Pyrodictium delaneyi: one gene and its partner. The protein of the gene in region 1 binds, or shares a complex with, the protein of each later gene. Links are inferred from orthologs where the notes say so. Each region holds a gene or a part of one and is shown on either strand. Other genes may lie near its edges.

Evidence for each region.
Region 2: the proteins of Pyrde_RS04985 (region 1) and Pyrde_RS00615 are in contact, whole or in part, in a crystal structure (PDB 2QMU), measured with the Saccharolobus solfataricus proteins. The link is inferred for Pyrodictium delaneyi from one-to-one orthologs. Residues at the interface, in WP_231918336.1 of Saccharolobus solfataricus: Met1, Leu2, Arg4, Leu5, Tyr6, Lys8, Leu9, Pro10, Ile106, Lys108, Lys109, Glu110, Lys111; in WP_009988771.1 of Saccharolobus solfataricus: Trp33, Pro65, Glu66, Gln148, Val151, Asp152, Val154, Ser155, Lys156, Ala159, Leu160, Tyr163, Arg164, Lys167, Ile180, Ile181, Pro182, Val183, Ser184, Leu186, His187, Ile189, Asn190, Asp192, Ser193.

Annotation. Positions count from the first base shown.
Region 1 is NZ_CP013011.1:978,751-985,735, forward strand. Bases 2,589-5,526 are described here. They hold Pyrde_RS04985 (translation initiation factor IF-2 subunit beta), read left to right. Parts: upstream 2,589-3,801; coding sequence 3,802-4,251; downstream 4,252-5,526. Other genes in these bases: Pyrde_RS04970 (hypothetical protein), read right to left, coding at 2,589-2,855; Pyrde_RS04975 (hypothetical protein), read left to right, coding at 3,126-3,446; Pyrde_RS04980 (DUF424 domain-containing protein), read right to left, coding at 3,394-3,714; Pyrde_RS04990 (CBS domain-containing protein), read left to right, coding at 4,343-5,233; uppS (polyprenyl diphosphate synthase), read left to right, coding at 5,456-5,526. Also shown: Pyrde_RS04955 (DUF1152 domain-containing protein), read left to right, coding at 1-755; Pyrde_RS10845 (hypothetical protein), read right to left, coding at 808-963; Pyrde_RS04960 (Hsp20/alpha crystallin family protein), read right to left, coding at 1,046-1,474; Pyrde_RS04965 (proteasome assembly chaperone family protein), read right to left, coding at 1,508-2,275; more of Pyrde_RS04970, read right to left, coding at 2,505-2,588; more of uppS, read left to right, coding at 5,527-6,172; Pyrde_RS05000 (DUF373 family protein), read right to left, coding at 6,081-6,985. UniProt on the Methanocaldococcus jannaschii protein: eIF-2 functions in the early steps of protein synthesis by forming a ternary complex with GTP and initiator tRNA.
Region 2 is NZ_CP013011.1:93,930-100,935, reverse strand. What follows is about bases 1,460-4,418. They hold Pyrde_RS00615 (translation initiation factor IF-2 subunit gamma), read right to left. Parts: upstream 3,585-4,418; coding sequence 2,334-3,584; downstream 1,460-2,333. Other genes in these bases: Pyrde_RS00610 (30S ribosomal protein S6e), read right to left, coding at 3,806-4,418; Pyrde_RS00620 (PIN domain-containing protein), read right to left, coding at 1,942-2,355; Pyrde_RS00625 (DNA-directed RNA polymerase), read right to left, coding at 1,460-1,859. Outside these bases: Pyrde_RS00640 (30S ribosomal protein S24e), read right to left, coding at 1-216; Pyrde_RS00635 (GTP-dependent dephospho-CoA kinase family protein), read right to left, coding at 279-821; transcription elongation factor subunit Spt4, read right to left, coding at 883-1,098; more of Pyrde_RS00625, read right to left, coding at 1,251-1,459; more of Pyrde_RS00610, read right to left, coding at 4,419-4,459; infB (translation initiation factor IF-2), read left to right, coding at 4,663-6,486; Pyrde_RS00600 (M28 family peptidase), read left to right, coding at 6,646-7,006. UniProt on the Methanocaldococcus jannaschii protein: eIF-2 functions in the early steps of protein synthesis by forming a ternary complex with GTP and initiator tRNA.

The DNA of each region.
Region 1 (6,985 bases):
AGGGACGACTCCTCGAGCCTGCAGCGTGTAAAGTAGCCTCATTGCTTCCCATACCAGTCTATGCGGTGAATACGTGGGGTGGAGAGCTGTCTATACGCAGAGCCGTAGAGGAGATAGCGGGTATCCACGGCTGTGATGCACTGCTAGACGTAGACGTTGGCGGCGACGTGCTAGCTGAGGGGCACGAAGAGGAGCTGTGGAGCCCCCTGGGTGACAGCCTCGGGTTAGCAGCTGCCGCTAACTCAGGCCTACCCGCAGTCCTCGCTGTCCATAGCCTCGGGGCTGACGGGGAGTTGCCGGAAGAGAGGCTGCTAGAGAGAATAGCACAGATAGCAAGAAGCGGAGGTTACCGCTGGATACGCGGGCTAGACGCCATTGATCTTGGTCTTCTCGAGGAACTCTTCCAGCACGTTGAGACCGAGGCCGGCAAAATAGCTCTCCTAGCCGCACGGGGGCAATACGGCTCTACGGCTATACGGGGCGGGACACGCGTAGTGAGAATAACAGTATACCAGGCTGCCACAGTCTTCCTCAACGCCAGGGAGACTTACGAGCACACACCACCCGCTAAGGCTGTAGCCGGGTCTTCTAGCCTCGAGGAGGCACGCCGGAGGCTCAACAGCATAGGTGTCTACACTGAGCTAGACCTTGAAGAGGATATACACCCGTACATAGTACTAGGTAGACTCACTCCGAAGAAACTCCTTGAGCTCAGGAACGTCGGTAGAAGACGGATCCAGGGAGCTTCTGACTAAGTAAAAACTAGTGAACCACTCCTGTTGGGAAGCTGTTAGCCGTGTTCTAGGGTTACTTGTAGACGACAATTACGAGTCTGCCGCGCCACTCGCTCATCTCTATCTTTACCTTGTCACCCTCGCGCCAGCGTAGGCTAGCCATTAACTCGTCCGGGAGCCTTATGAGGTAGCCCTTCTCGTCCCGATCTATCACACCTTCGTAGACCATGAAGGATAGCACCTCCACGCCTAGCAGCTCTAGCCTAAGGGCTTTAAGAAGATGTATGTAGGTAGAAATCCAGCTCCCCTTCCTAGCCCCTCTTCTTGGGGATTATTATCTCAACAATCTTGTTCGGGCGTATTCTCACGTGTATGTCACTAGGGTCTGCATCCGGCGGCAGCGGTATCTCGTGCCTGTATAGGCGGAATTTTACTTCACGCCCAAGAGGGGTTCCGTAAACGTCGCTGAATCTTATTTCACGCTCAAGCCTGGCCTCTATTACTAGACGGTCTTCTGTAGCCTTCACCTCGAGCGACGAAGTATCGGCAGCTGCTAAATCGACGAGTACGGTGTAACGGTCAGGATAATCGTATACCGTGTAGAGGGGCCGTAGGCTACCGTCAGGCGACCAGCCGTAGTGCATTGACTCTTCTAGCTCGTATAGCATTCTATCTACTTCCTCCATTATCTTGCGTCGTAGCCTCTCCCACTCGCGGCGCAGTTCCTCATAGAGGGTCAACATGTTCACCCCACACGCCTACACATAGCCGCTTTAGGCGTACATTAGAGAGCTAGGTGTTCTCATCTCCGCCATGGCTTGCTTAGTCTGCTTCATTAGCCCTCGTAGCTTGATCCGTATCATCTCGGCTTGTTCTAACAGTTTCTTGACATCAACCTCTACTCCTACCAGCTTTGACACGACTGACAACACTTCCGCAGCTGCTTCAGGGTCGGGGAACTCTATGTAGGCGTCAGCTAATAGTACTAGGTTGGATACACGGCTGCGTATAGCCTGCTTTAGTATCAACGCGTACGGCCCCACGAGGTATCCGTTTGTGAAGCTCTCTATACCGAGCCCCTCTACTAGTTTCCGCGTTTTCTCGTCGCTTGCTATCCAGTAAATCCCGGGTTTCTCAAGGTTTATCCTGTTGGGCGACGCAATGCCTACTATCGATACTATGTAGTCTATACCCCTCTTCATTGCGTAGTCTACGAGCATTTTTGCCAGAGGGTACACCGCTTGGGGAGGAACTGGTGTCTCAGCAGAGACTGCCATAACATTGTCGCTAAGGTATATCCTTATAGGCGGCCTCACGACACCCTTAGAGATTACAGCCACAGGCGGCATCATAGAGAGTATGTCTATCCCCGCAACCTCTTTCATTCCGAGATTTTCTACAAGATGGCTCGAAGATATTACGCCGACAAGACCCGTGTCAGGTAAACCAAGCACCATAAAGCTCGGTTTTTTAAGCTCAAATTCCTCATACTCCATCAGCAAGAGTCCATCCAGTTCCTCCTCGTATATGGGCCTGACCAAGCCAGTATCACTCCCTTCACGCCTTATTCTTACTCAAACACGTGAGACGAGTGTAGGGATCCCTATACAGGCAAGAACTAAAGCCATGTATTTGTCTAGACCGGTTAACCGTAGTTATGCTTCACGCTAGGGCATAGCCATAGAACCACAAACTGTTCCCCTATCCCTATAGCTACTTCATCCTATAGAATGTCTAACGTGATGCCATAGTGTAAGCTATTCCACTTCGCTAAATTGCCATCCGTGAAAGCTCCTCAAGGACCTCGCGCAGAGACACATAGGCATCCCTAGTAGCTCTCACCCGTACACCCGCCCTTAGCAACGTGAAAGCCGCCCCAGCTAGACGTGGCGCCACCACGTAGGCAGGGGCTCCGGACGCCAGCGTTACTGCTGCAGCAGGTATACCGGCAAGAGCGGCTACTAAGCGTACTCTATCGCCGTTATTAACGTAGATACCTTCAATAGCCTCTTTGGTTGTATACGCTCCCTCAGCGAGATTCCTTATACTGTTTGCTAGCTCACGGTAGGCCCTCCCTCGCTCCTTAGCTATCCTAGCAGCTAGCTCTGCCTCGCTGTACATTGTATCCACCTCTTCACCTACCATATCCACTATATTCGTATGAGTCAGCCGGCTGCACTAAGCTGCCAGGGCTGATACTACTCGGGTATTACCCGGGCTGTCCGTGAAAGCCTCGCAGGCTGAACTTCTAGTAACCCGGCCCACGACACACACTTCACTACAATAGTCATGGTACATATCGTCGTACTAATAAATATCATGGTTCTCAAACACGTTTTAGGGGCGCCCCTAGAGGAGCCGCCCAGAGCTGCCGGGGGTAGACAGGGAGAGTTGACGGAGATCGTCATAACCACACAAGACGATGATGGAGCTGCATGGTATAGCAACGGAACTATATACATTAATGTACGTTGGCTCCAATTAGAGGATGAAGCCGAGTGGTTCATTGACGAAAGCTTTATCCATGAATATATAGAGCATGTTATAGGTCTTGGCCACGAGAACGCTGTATTCGTCGAAACGGTTCTCCGTGACTACCTGTACAGAGAATGGTACGGCGTTAACCCTACTTTGATACTCTACGGGGAAGACAGAGAGACTAATAGGGCATCTTTACAGCCTGTGCGTGAGGTACTCCAGCTACACGTATAACGGCCTCGGGATGAACAAGCCCCTCTCGGATGGCAGCATTCACTACGTTTTCCCCGACAAGGTTAAGCACCGTAGCTTCACGTGCCTTTGTCATAGCATAGCTTAGCGGCACTAATTCGCCACCATAGAATCTTTCGTTCACGTGGAGGACAAGCTTACCATCCACTAGCTTTACCCCTAGAAGGTCCCGGTCACACATAGCTACTATTTTCTCTCCCTGAGCCTCAATGATATTTATGTATACTAGGGGTTCACTTTCAGACTCCATAGGACCCTCCTGCACCCCTAGGTGTGCGTCTTAGCTAGAGGAGGTTAATTAGCCGCCACGTCCGCAGTGTAGCGTGGGGACGGAGAATTGAGCGAGGCTAGAGGAAGCGAGGCACTGAAGCTAATCTATGACTATGACTATCTTCTGCAGCGTCTCTACTCGCGACTACCAGCTAGGACCGCTAAAGCTTCACGATTCGAATTACCAAAGCTCATGGTAGAGAGGATAGGAACGAAGACTATGATTCGCAACTTTAAACAACTGTCAAGCGTCATGAGGAGGGAACCACGGCTAGTAATGAGGTATCTATTGAAGGAGCTAGGTACCAGCGGCAACTATGATGAGGAAAACGGTATACTGGTGATAAATGCCAAAGTATCGAGCACCACCTTAGGTAATCTCATACAAAGGTTCGTCAAGACCTACGTCATCTGCCCTACTTGCGGCGCACCCGACACAAAGCTCGAAAGAAGAGGAAAGGCGTGGATACTCATCTGCGAAGCGTGTGGCGCGGAGCAGCCAGTACCTCCACTCTAGCCTTTCCTCCATTCTGAAGCATGTTAACTTTATTTTCGCCTAGCTTAATTCCCTCTCAGCGACATACGTAGATAGTCTGGGTAGGTTCTCTTTGCCGGGGAAACTCGTTTTACTAGGACAGTACCCCCCTACTGTTGTTCTAGACCCTAGGCAGAGCCTTCTCGAAGCCCTTCTAGCTCTGGACCAGAGGGGTGTACGTCACGCAGTCGTAGTGGATGATGAGGGGCGGCTCCAGGGGATCCTATCCATAAGACGTATACTATCGTTTATACACCGCCGGGCTGTAAGCGGCAATGTATACCAGGGACTACAGGAGACAACCGTAGCTGACGTAATGTGGCGCAACCCACCGCGCGTAGTTGTGGGCGAGTTTGGTATAGACGATGTAGTGTATATACTTTCCAAGCTTAATGTTGGCGCTATAACTGTTGTTGACAAGGATGAGAGGGTACTGGGCATAATCTCCGAGAAACACATAACCGGAATAATGGCTCTAGTGGATATACATGTCGCTGTACACGAGGTCATGACTAAGCCTGCTCGCAGCCTCCGCGAAGGGGCAAAGCTCCGAGACGCCATAGAGTTAATGGCAGTACACCGCTACCGCCACATACCCATAGTAGATGACCATGATCGTGTTGTGGCACTTCTCACAGCCCGCGACGTCCTAGACTATATAGCTCTCGAAAACACTCTCAGCAAACTCAAAGAGGGGCTTGATAGCGAAGTGCTTGACACAGTCGTCACTCAAGTTGCCACCGGAGCTCCGGCCACTATAGACCCGGAGGCAGACGTGGGCAGAGCTCTTCGCTTGATGCGTAAGAGAGGAATAAGCGGCTTACCAGTTGTCGGTAGAGAGAAGATACTCGAAGGCATAATAACGGAGAGGGATATAGTAGTGAAGATGCCAAAGCTGGTAGGCACAGAGATCTTCTATGATTATGCACGCTCACGCCTATACGTAGCAAGGGTAATATCCTGACTTATATCCTCGTGAAGGTATACAATAACTAAATAATGTACCGTACTAAAAACTTCACTCGGTAAAGTTTGTATCTAACCAAACTATTGTTAGAAACGTTACACCTTCATGTATATAATACATAATGTAGTCACAAAGGATGCAGGCTAGAATCCTTAATCAACGCGGAGGTGCGGGAAAAGATCCACGTGGAGCTGGCCTCAGGCAAGGGTGGCGAGGATAGTGTATAGGAAGATACTCGCGAAGCTGCTACAACGTAATCTGTCAAAAGATAAGCTGCCCCGCCACATAGCCATAATACCTGATGGTAATCGCCGCTGGGCCCGTAGGAGAGGACTTAGCCCCATAGTCGGCCACGTACACGGTTATTACGTTGCAAAGAATACTCTCAATAGATTGTGGAGCCTCGGTATAGATAATGTTACCTTCTATGCGCTTTCTAGAGAGAATTGTCTCTACCGGCCGCGAGATGAGCTCGAGAACATCCACAAACTGCTTAGTCGCGCTATCGATGAGCTATGGCAAGATGAAAGAGTAGAAGACGGGTCTACAAGAGTGTTCATCGGCGGCGACCTCTCGCTCCTTCCCGGCTGGCTCGTCGAACGCATAGAAGAGATAAACACCGCTACGGCTAATAACAAACCCCGCACGCTGGCTATTGCTGTATGTTATAACGGGCGCTGGGAGGTTGAAGAGGCTGTCCGACGTAGCTGCAACGATAACGCCAAATTGAGGGACAGTATGCTGTTCGGCTGGCTTCCTGAGCCCGACCTACTTATAAGGACGGGAGGCGAGATGAGGCTAAGCGGCTTCCTCCTTTACCATATCGCGTACACCGAATTGTATTTCACTCGTCGTCTGTGGCCCGAGTTTGACGAGGCTGAGCTGTACCGGGCTCTTCTCTCTTTTCAGAGGCGGGAGCGGCGCTTCGGAAGATAGAGTGTTCTAGTATTCTCGCAAGCTGCCATACAACAGCTACTAGTATTACTGAGGCTACCGCATAGAGAGCAAAATTACTCGCTATGAGAGCCTGGATGAATTTCCCTAGACTCATCTCGTTCATCATGTCTAGCGCTGAGGCTATAGTGTCGAGCAATACTACTGCAACTATCACGGTAGCTATGGATACTAGCTCTCTTGTCAGTTTTAGGCTACCGGAGACAAACTTTGAAGCAGCATGACCTAGTATTGCAATACTAGCTGCAAAACCCAATAACCCAGTTACACCACGTAGCGTCTCAGCAAGATCTTGTGGCGATATACTCCCCATAGACTTCGCGTTCATGAGCTGCGTAATTGCCAGGCCGATGGCAAGTGCTGCTGAGAGACCAGCTGTAGCGTATGATACAAGTGTCACAGGAGTCTCTGTCAGAGCCTTCATTATTTTGTCTTCAAGATCAAAGCCCCGAACTATCATAGCCGCACCTGCTATCATGAAGACTAGAAGAAGGGCTTCACGAAGCATGTTCATCAGTGCTAGGGCTGAGAACATGACTAATATAACGCCGGGAACGCCTAGGAACATGCGGGAAAACCTGGGCTCCGTCAACACCTTTCGCAGATACTTGACGAAGAGCACGTATGTCTCCTCAACACCCCTTAGCTGCTTTATCACGAGCCGGTGGACACCATAGACGGGTACAAGCGACGCCACCATTGGAACTAAGAGTTCATCCTCTGACCCATCGGAGACAACTATTACTCCGTCTGGCTGATATTCCTCAACAAGCTTTTCGAGTTCTTGGCGTGCAC
Region 2 (7,006 bases), 880 kb from region 1 along the record:
AGCCTTGGAGAAGGCATAGCGGAGCTTCATGCGGCTCGGAGTAGGCTTACCCACGTGGAGTATTATTACGTCTAGCTCACGGCGCTTTATCAGCGGGTTATACCAGTCCTTTACCGCGTAGACCTCGTAGCCCTCGCCTAGGTCTACCTCAAGCTTTTTCCCATCCTTAGGTCTTAGTAGCTCAATCACATCCATAGGCGTACTTGGCTGAGACACTACCGCCACCTCGCAATACCCTCTACTATCTAGCCCCGTGCAGAGCAGCAGACCTCCCGGGTTTATTCTTTAGCCTTTTCCAGCGGCACATCACATGGTTGGAACATGCGCAGCAAGCTCCAGGCTAGCCTCTTAACATACCAGTCTACATGAACTAGTAGGACGCCACGCGAGGGCTGCCCATAAACCACTATAGAGTCCACATCGGCGTACAGGATGGCCGGTATGGCTAGTAGATCCTCCTCACCCTTGACCTGGATAGCAGTATAACGTCCCGAGCGGATACCGTCACGAATAGCGTTAAGCGCCTCTAAGGATATCGATGAACGTGGATTAGCTACATGGACCCGGCGATAGTCCCTTGGCAGTTCTGGGCACTCTACATTGTAGCGCATTTCCGTGCAATCGTATACAGCGAGTACCGGTCTTAAGCCTAGGCTTAGGGCGTCTCTCGTAACTCTATCACCTACAACTATTAGCCTAGCATACCTTAGCATTGACTCTACATAGTTAAGACTAGGAACTAGCATGCTGCGCGGCGCACGTGACGCGAGAAGAGGTCTAAGCTCCTCTGGCATACAGAAAATGGAGCCCAGCACACCCATGGTATAAAACACCCGAGAGCCTACCAAACTTTCAACTCCATATTGCTAGCCTATTACTACCTTACCGTACCTTTATTGCGTATCTTCCAGGCCGGTTTATCTCAAGCCTTTTTGCTATGAGCGACATCTCCGGGTTTATGACTACGAGTGTTCCCTCCCAATCTTCAGATATATCCGTAGAGCCACAAACTGGGCACCGAGTGGCCTCCCGCGGCACTAGGCTTTTGCACTTCCTACATGCTTTGAAGGGTGGTACTTTGACTCTCCTTGCAGACACGGTTACTTCGCCTCCATCATATTGTGTTAACATTATACGAGGCAGAGGTACTAAAGATACAGTGCGAATGGGTATGATTTTTCCTTGATAGTCTAGAGGGCTGCGAGACTCACGACAAGATCGAAAACATTGTTAACCAGGCTTATTACCTTTCAGCTGGACTCTTGCTTGGTTTTTTGGTACCACTCTGGCTTACCGAGATAGGGCTGTCTTAGTGTAAGCTGTATCCTCGGCCTCATTGTTGGCTCTGAAGGTATTGACACCGATACTACCCTTGCCCTTACAACATCACCGATCTCTACTATACGCCTACTACGCTCTCCTATGAGCGCTCTACGCTGAGGATCAAACACTACACGATCATCCATGAGCTGTGTCACATGTGCAAAGCCCTCAACAGGGCCAAGGTTTACCCATAATCCGTATTGCTGCGCGTTAACCACTATACCTTCAACGACCTCCTTCACTTGAGGCCTAAACGCAAGTACACTATACTCGGATTCGTGATAAGTAGCGCCATCGCCGGGTATTATCCGCCCCTCCTCTTTAACCTTGACATCGAATATAGCCACTATTATCCCCATATCAGGATGGACGTACCCAACATACTTCTCTGTGAGCACTTGCAGCGCAGCCTCTTCAAGAGGTTTGCCGAATAGACTCGGCGGTATCCGAACCGTGTCTCTAACCCGGTAAATCATGTACAAGTTGTCACCCTCGGGCGGCCTCAGCGTTGCTACACTACCCTTTAAGAGCGCCAAGCCCAAGCCTAGAAGCTGGGAAGTATTAAGTGTGACCGCCTCTCAGCTAATAACAGTATAGCAACATGTTTATTAACTATAGCTAAGCGCCTTCAAGCATTAGTCCATGTCGCGATCTACGGTAGTATATGTTAGGGAGACCCATCTCCCTTAGCCGTCGCCGTAGCTCGTTATCCGCTGTAGCTACAATAGCCTCTGGATCATTCACAACTATGGATATTATAGCATCATCTGTATTGTCCGCCTCAATATCCACTATTCGACACTTCTTCCTCTCTATTGCCTCTAGCGCTAGACGTGCTGCTCTTCTACGGTGTATCGAGCTAGCCCTCTCTGCGAGCCTCCTGAGCTCCTCCACAACCTGGCTTGGAATGATACACTCGGGACTAGATAGAAGGAGCGACGCGCTTTCCTCAAAAACATCCACACCGTCGTAGAGGAGCATAAGGATGCTTGTGTCGTAGACTACGCGTTTTAGCCTTTTACTATACCCCATCCAACCAGCCTCCAGCGTCCTAGAACCTGCCTCGATATCGCTACCCGGGCACCCTCCCAGGCTGCTACTGGCCGGCGGAGCTTCACCTCTATCTCATCCTTGCCTAGACTAGTCACTACACCAAGAGTAATTGCTGTACCCACTGTTAGCATTACTATCTCTCTCTGCCGTAGAGGTGGCACCTTGACGAGCTCGCGAGCACCTACTACACGCTCGAGCATATAGTATTCTAGCCTTATAGTATCGCGTACCGGTGGTAGGTGACCCGGCTTACCCAGTATGTTACCTACAAGATTGTCAGCCTTAGCTACTGCAGGGTCTAGCTTCGTGCCCACAGCCACAAGCCCGCCTGGCCTTGCTTCATCCACCTCTAGATTGCCGAACCGTAGACTTGTAACCTCTGTGACGAGGGGCTCGTAGCGTACACGACCACGCTCTTCGACACGCACACCTGGCACAATCTCTATCTCATCACCGACGCGCAGAACACCTTGTATGAGCGAGCCGCCTACCACGCCCCCTCGTAGTTCCTCGACCGGTGTACCCGGCTTGTTTACGTCGAAGCTTCTAGCTATGAACATTAGCGGTGGCTTTGCCGGATCACGCTGCGGTGTAGGCATGAGGTGCTCCATAGCCATTAACACTACATCTACATTGACGCGGTGTAGAGCGCTTACGGGTATTATGGGCGCGTTTTCGGCGAATGTACCCTTTACAAACTCTTTTATCTCCTGGTAGCTCTCTCGGGCCCTTTCCGGTGTGACTACATCAACCTTATTCTGTACTATGACTAGCTTGTGCACCCCAACTATGTCAAGCGCCATTAGGTGCTCATAGGTCTGAGGCTGTGGACACTTCTCGTTTGCAGCTATGACTAGCAATGCACCATCCATTAGGGCTGCACCAGATAGCATTGTAGCCATTAGTATCTCGTGGCCAGGAGCATCGACATAGGACACCTTGCGGAGCAGCTTAGGGACAGAACCCTCAGGGCATAGCTCGGGGAAGGGCTGATAAGCTTCTGGCCCCTCAACGCCCTCACAATACCATATCTCGCCCTCAGCATAGCCTAGCTTGATAGTCATTCCTCTCTTTAGTTCTTCGCTATGCTTCGCCGTCCAGACGCCGGTGAGAGCTTGAACCAGCGTAGTCTTACCATGGTCTACATGGCCAGCCGTGCCTATGTTTACCTCTGGCTGCCGCCGCCGCTGTGCCTCAATCTCATCCATATCGAACTTCGCCAATACCACTACACCCCCACTCCTTAGTGGGCTGTACTAAGGGAATAAAGAAGGTAGGCTTGTCTCGCGGCCATGGAAGTTAGTGGAAAGATTCTATTAGATAACGGAAAACGAAGTAAGCCAGGACGGAGGCGTCCTTTAAAAACGCACTTCTCGACATGCATATGCAAACGTGTATGCCTCATTGCAAGAGGTCAAAGATTCTTGAGCTACTTCTTCTCTGGGTAGACTATTACTGTGTTTATCTGAACTATATCATGTGTTATCGTATTGCCGCGGACTGTCTTTCTTCTTCTCTCTCCCTTCTCGCGCGGATGGAAGCCCGGCGGGCCTGATAGAAGTACACGCTTCTTCACGGGACCTGGTATCGAGGGGAGCATTGGGAAGCCGCTGTTATCGCTGCCGCCTCTTATTTTGAGCTTGTAGCCTGAGAGTCCTACTATTTCGCCGTCAAAGGTGTCACCTATCTTTAGGCCTATTAGTTGATCTGCCTGGGGGCTTGCCACCGTTATCTGCCAGGCCTTGGCTCGGAATACCTCGCCCTCAGCCTCCTCCACACCTGCAGCATCTCCGAGCCACTCGAGGCTTACTCGGACTTCGTCCTCTGGTACTTCAGCGTCGGCTACGACTTTGCAGGTGTGTTTGATCTTCTTCTCCTCCTTCTTTATCCTCACGGTTATTATGTTGTGTACTGCTCCGAGCTTTTCTATTAACTTGGGGTTGGCTTTGCATACTGGCAGCTTGCGCTGGCTCTTCTCCTCCTCGCCATACTCTATGTTCTCGTCTCCCTTGATCTTGACCTTGGCTACGGGAGAGTCCGCCTTAGCCTCTGGGTCCGATATTACTATCTTGAACTCTGGCACTCTACCTTACACCTCCAGGGGGTTCATCCCCGGGCCCTTAGGCGGGCCCAGCATCCCTCCTAGCGGAGGGCCATGGCTTCCGGGAAGTCTGGCCCCCTTATTTAGTTCGTTGGAGACACGGTGCGCATCAATGAGCGAAGAGTATAGGGGCTATTACGTTATAGTGGGGTAGCTGTACGACTCGTAGCCTGGGTGACGCTACTTTGGCCGGAGAAGCGAGGGAGCAGTCAACCGGTAAACGGCTTAGACAGCCCATAGTAGTCGTACTAGGTCACGTAGACCATGGTAAGACTACGCTTCTCGACCGCATAAGGGGCACAGCTGTCACCGCTAAGGAGCCGGGGCTCATCACACAGCACGTCGGCGCTAGCGTTGTGCCAGCAAGCGTTATAGAGAAGCTAGCCGAGCCTCTGAAGAAGCTTATACCCTTCAAGCTGATTATCCCCGGACTACTCTTCATAGATACGCCGGGCCACGAGCTGTTCACCAATCTTCGGCGTCGTGGTGGCAGCGTCGCAGACTTTGCTATACTGGTCGTAGATATCAATGAGGGGTTCCAGCCCCAGACCTACGAGTCCATAGAGATACTTAAGCAGCGCCGTGTACCATTCATAGTAGCAGCAAACAAGATAGACAAGATCCCGGGCTGGAAGTCTAACCCGAACACACCGTTCATCGTATCCTACCGTAAGCAACCTCAGTGGGTGCAAGAGGAGTTAGAGAGGCGGCTATGGGACAACGTGATAGCCAAGCTCTATGAGGTGGGCTTCCAGGCTGATAGATTCGATCGCGTAAAAGACTTTACACGCACAGTAGCAGTCATACCTATTTCTGCTAAGACTGGCGAGGGTATAGCGGAGCTGCTTGCTGTACTAGCTGGTCTCGCTCAGAGGTATCTCCAGAATAGGCTCCGCTTCGCCGAGGGGCCCGCGAAGGGTGTCATACTAGAGCTGCGCGAGCAGCCAGGACTCGGCACTGCTGCTGACGTCATAATCTATGACGGTGTACTGAAGCGCGGAGACTTGATAGTAACAGGCGGGCTCGAGGGACCTGTTATAACACGTGTACGTGCCCTCCTCATGCCAAAGCCTCTCCAGGAGATACGTGTGGCAAAACGCGAGCTCGAGCCCGTCGACGAAGTATATGCCGCAGCTGGTGTACGTGTGGTAGCTCCGGACATCGAAAAGGCTGTAGCCGGTGCACCGATATATGTTGCTACGAGCGAGGAGGAAGCCAAGCAGCTGGCGGAGAAGATACGACGCGAGATAGAGGCTCTACGTATAAAGACCGAAGCCGAGGGTGTAGTCGTCAAGGCAGACACATTAGGCAGTCTCGAGGCTCTTGTGGAGGCGCTTCGTAGGAAGAATATACCGATACGCTATGCTGACGTAGGCCCTGTAGCTAAGCGTGATGTCATAGAGGCTGTAGCTAGCAAGGAGATTAACAAATTCTATGCCGTAATACTAGCGTTTAACGTGAAGGTGCTCCCCGAGGCGGAGGCTGAAGCAGAAAGGCATGAGATTAAGATATTCCGGCATAACGTTATCTACCAACTGCTCGAAGACTTCGAGAAGTGGTACCGCGAGCAGATAGAGGCGGAAAGGAGGAAGGAACTCGAGCAGTTGATACGGCCAGGCAAGATACGGATCATACCTGGATACGTGTTTAGACGCAGTAACCCGGCTATCGTGGGCGTCGAGGTGTTGGGTGGCGTCATAAAGCCCGGATACCCGCTTATGAGAGAAGACGGGAAGAGGATAGGGACTGTACACCAGATACAAGATCGCGGTAAGACCGTGCAAGAAGCTAGGGCAGGTATGGCTGTCGCAATATCTATACGTGGCCACGTACTTGTTGGACGCCACATAGACGAGGGTGACGTACTTTACACAGATATACCGGAGAAGCACGCTATAATGTGGCTTACAAAGTACAAGAGCGAGCTCACTGATGACGAGAAAGTAGTGCTAAAGGAGATAATAAAGATTAAGAGGAAGCAGAACCCGACTTATGCCATCACACTCTAGTACGTCTGAGAGACAAAGTTACTACATCGACTACCTTTAACCATATCATGATTTTCTCTACATAGCAGTCTAGTGTTATAAATTAGTTACCCATAGCGCCATGCACGTATATCATTATTGTAGCTATATTGCTTTTCTTAGTGGGGCGTGATAGACACTTTGCAGACAACCAACAGCATCATAGATATGCTACAGTCTACAATTAATCGACTTATTGTTCATGGCGAGGCTCCGGCCGGTACACGTGCCGAGCACCGTCTCGCGGAGGAAATTAAGAGCATATTCGAAGAACAGCTCAACTTGACTGCAAGACTCATAGGGGTCCCAGTGGTGGTTTGGAGCGACGAGGGGTCTAGTGTCTATGGCTGTGGCTCCGAGCTCCAGGCCGTAGCGTGGCCCGCATATCCGGGTGGAGTAGTTGAGGGAGAAACTGTAGTTATCCAGGGGCTAGACGAGTTACGTGAAAGGGACGTAGCAGGGAGAATAGTGGTCTCTGAGGCTCCCCTGGATCCCGACGAGG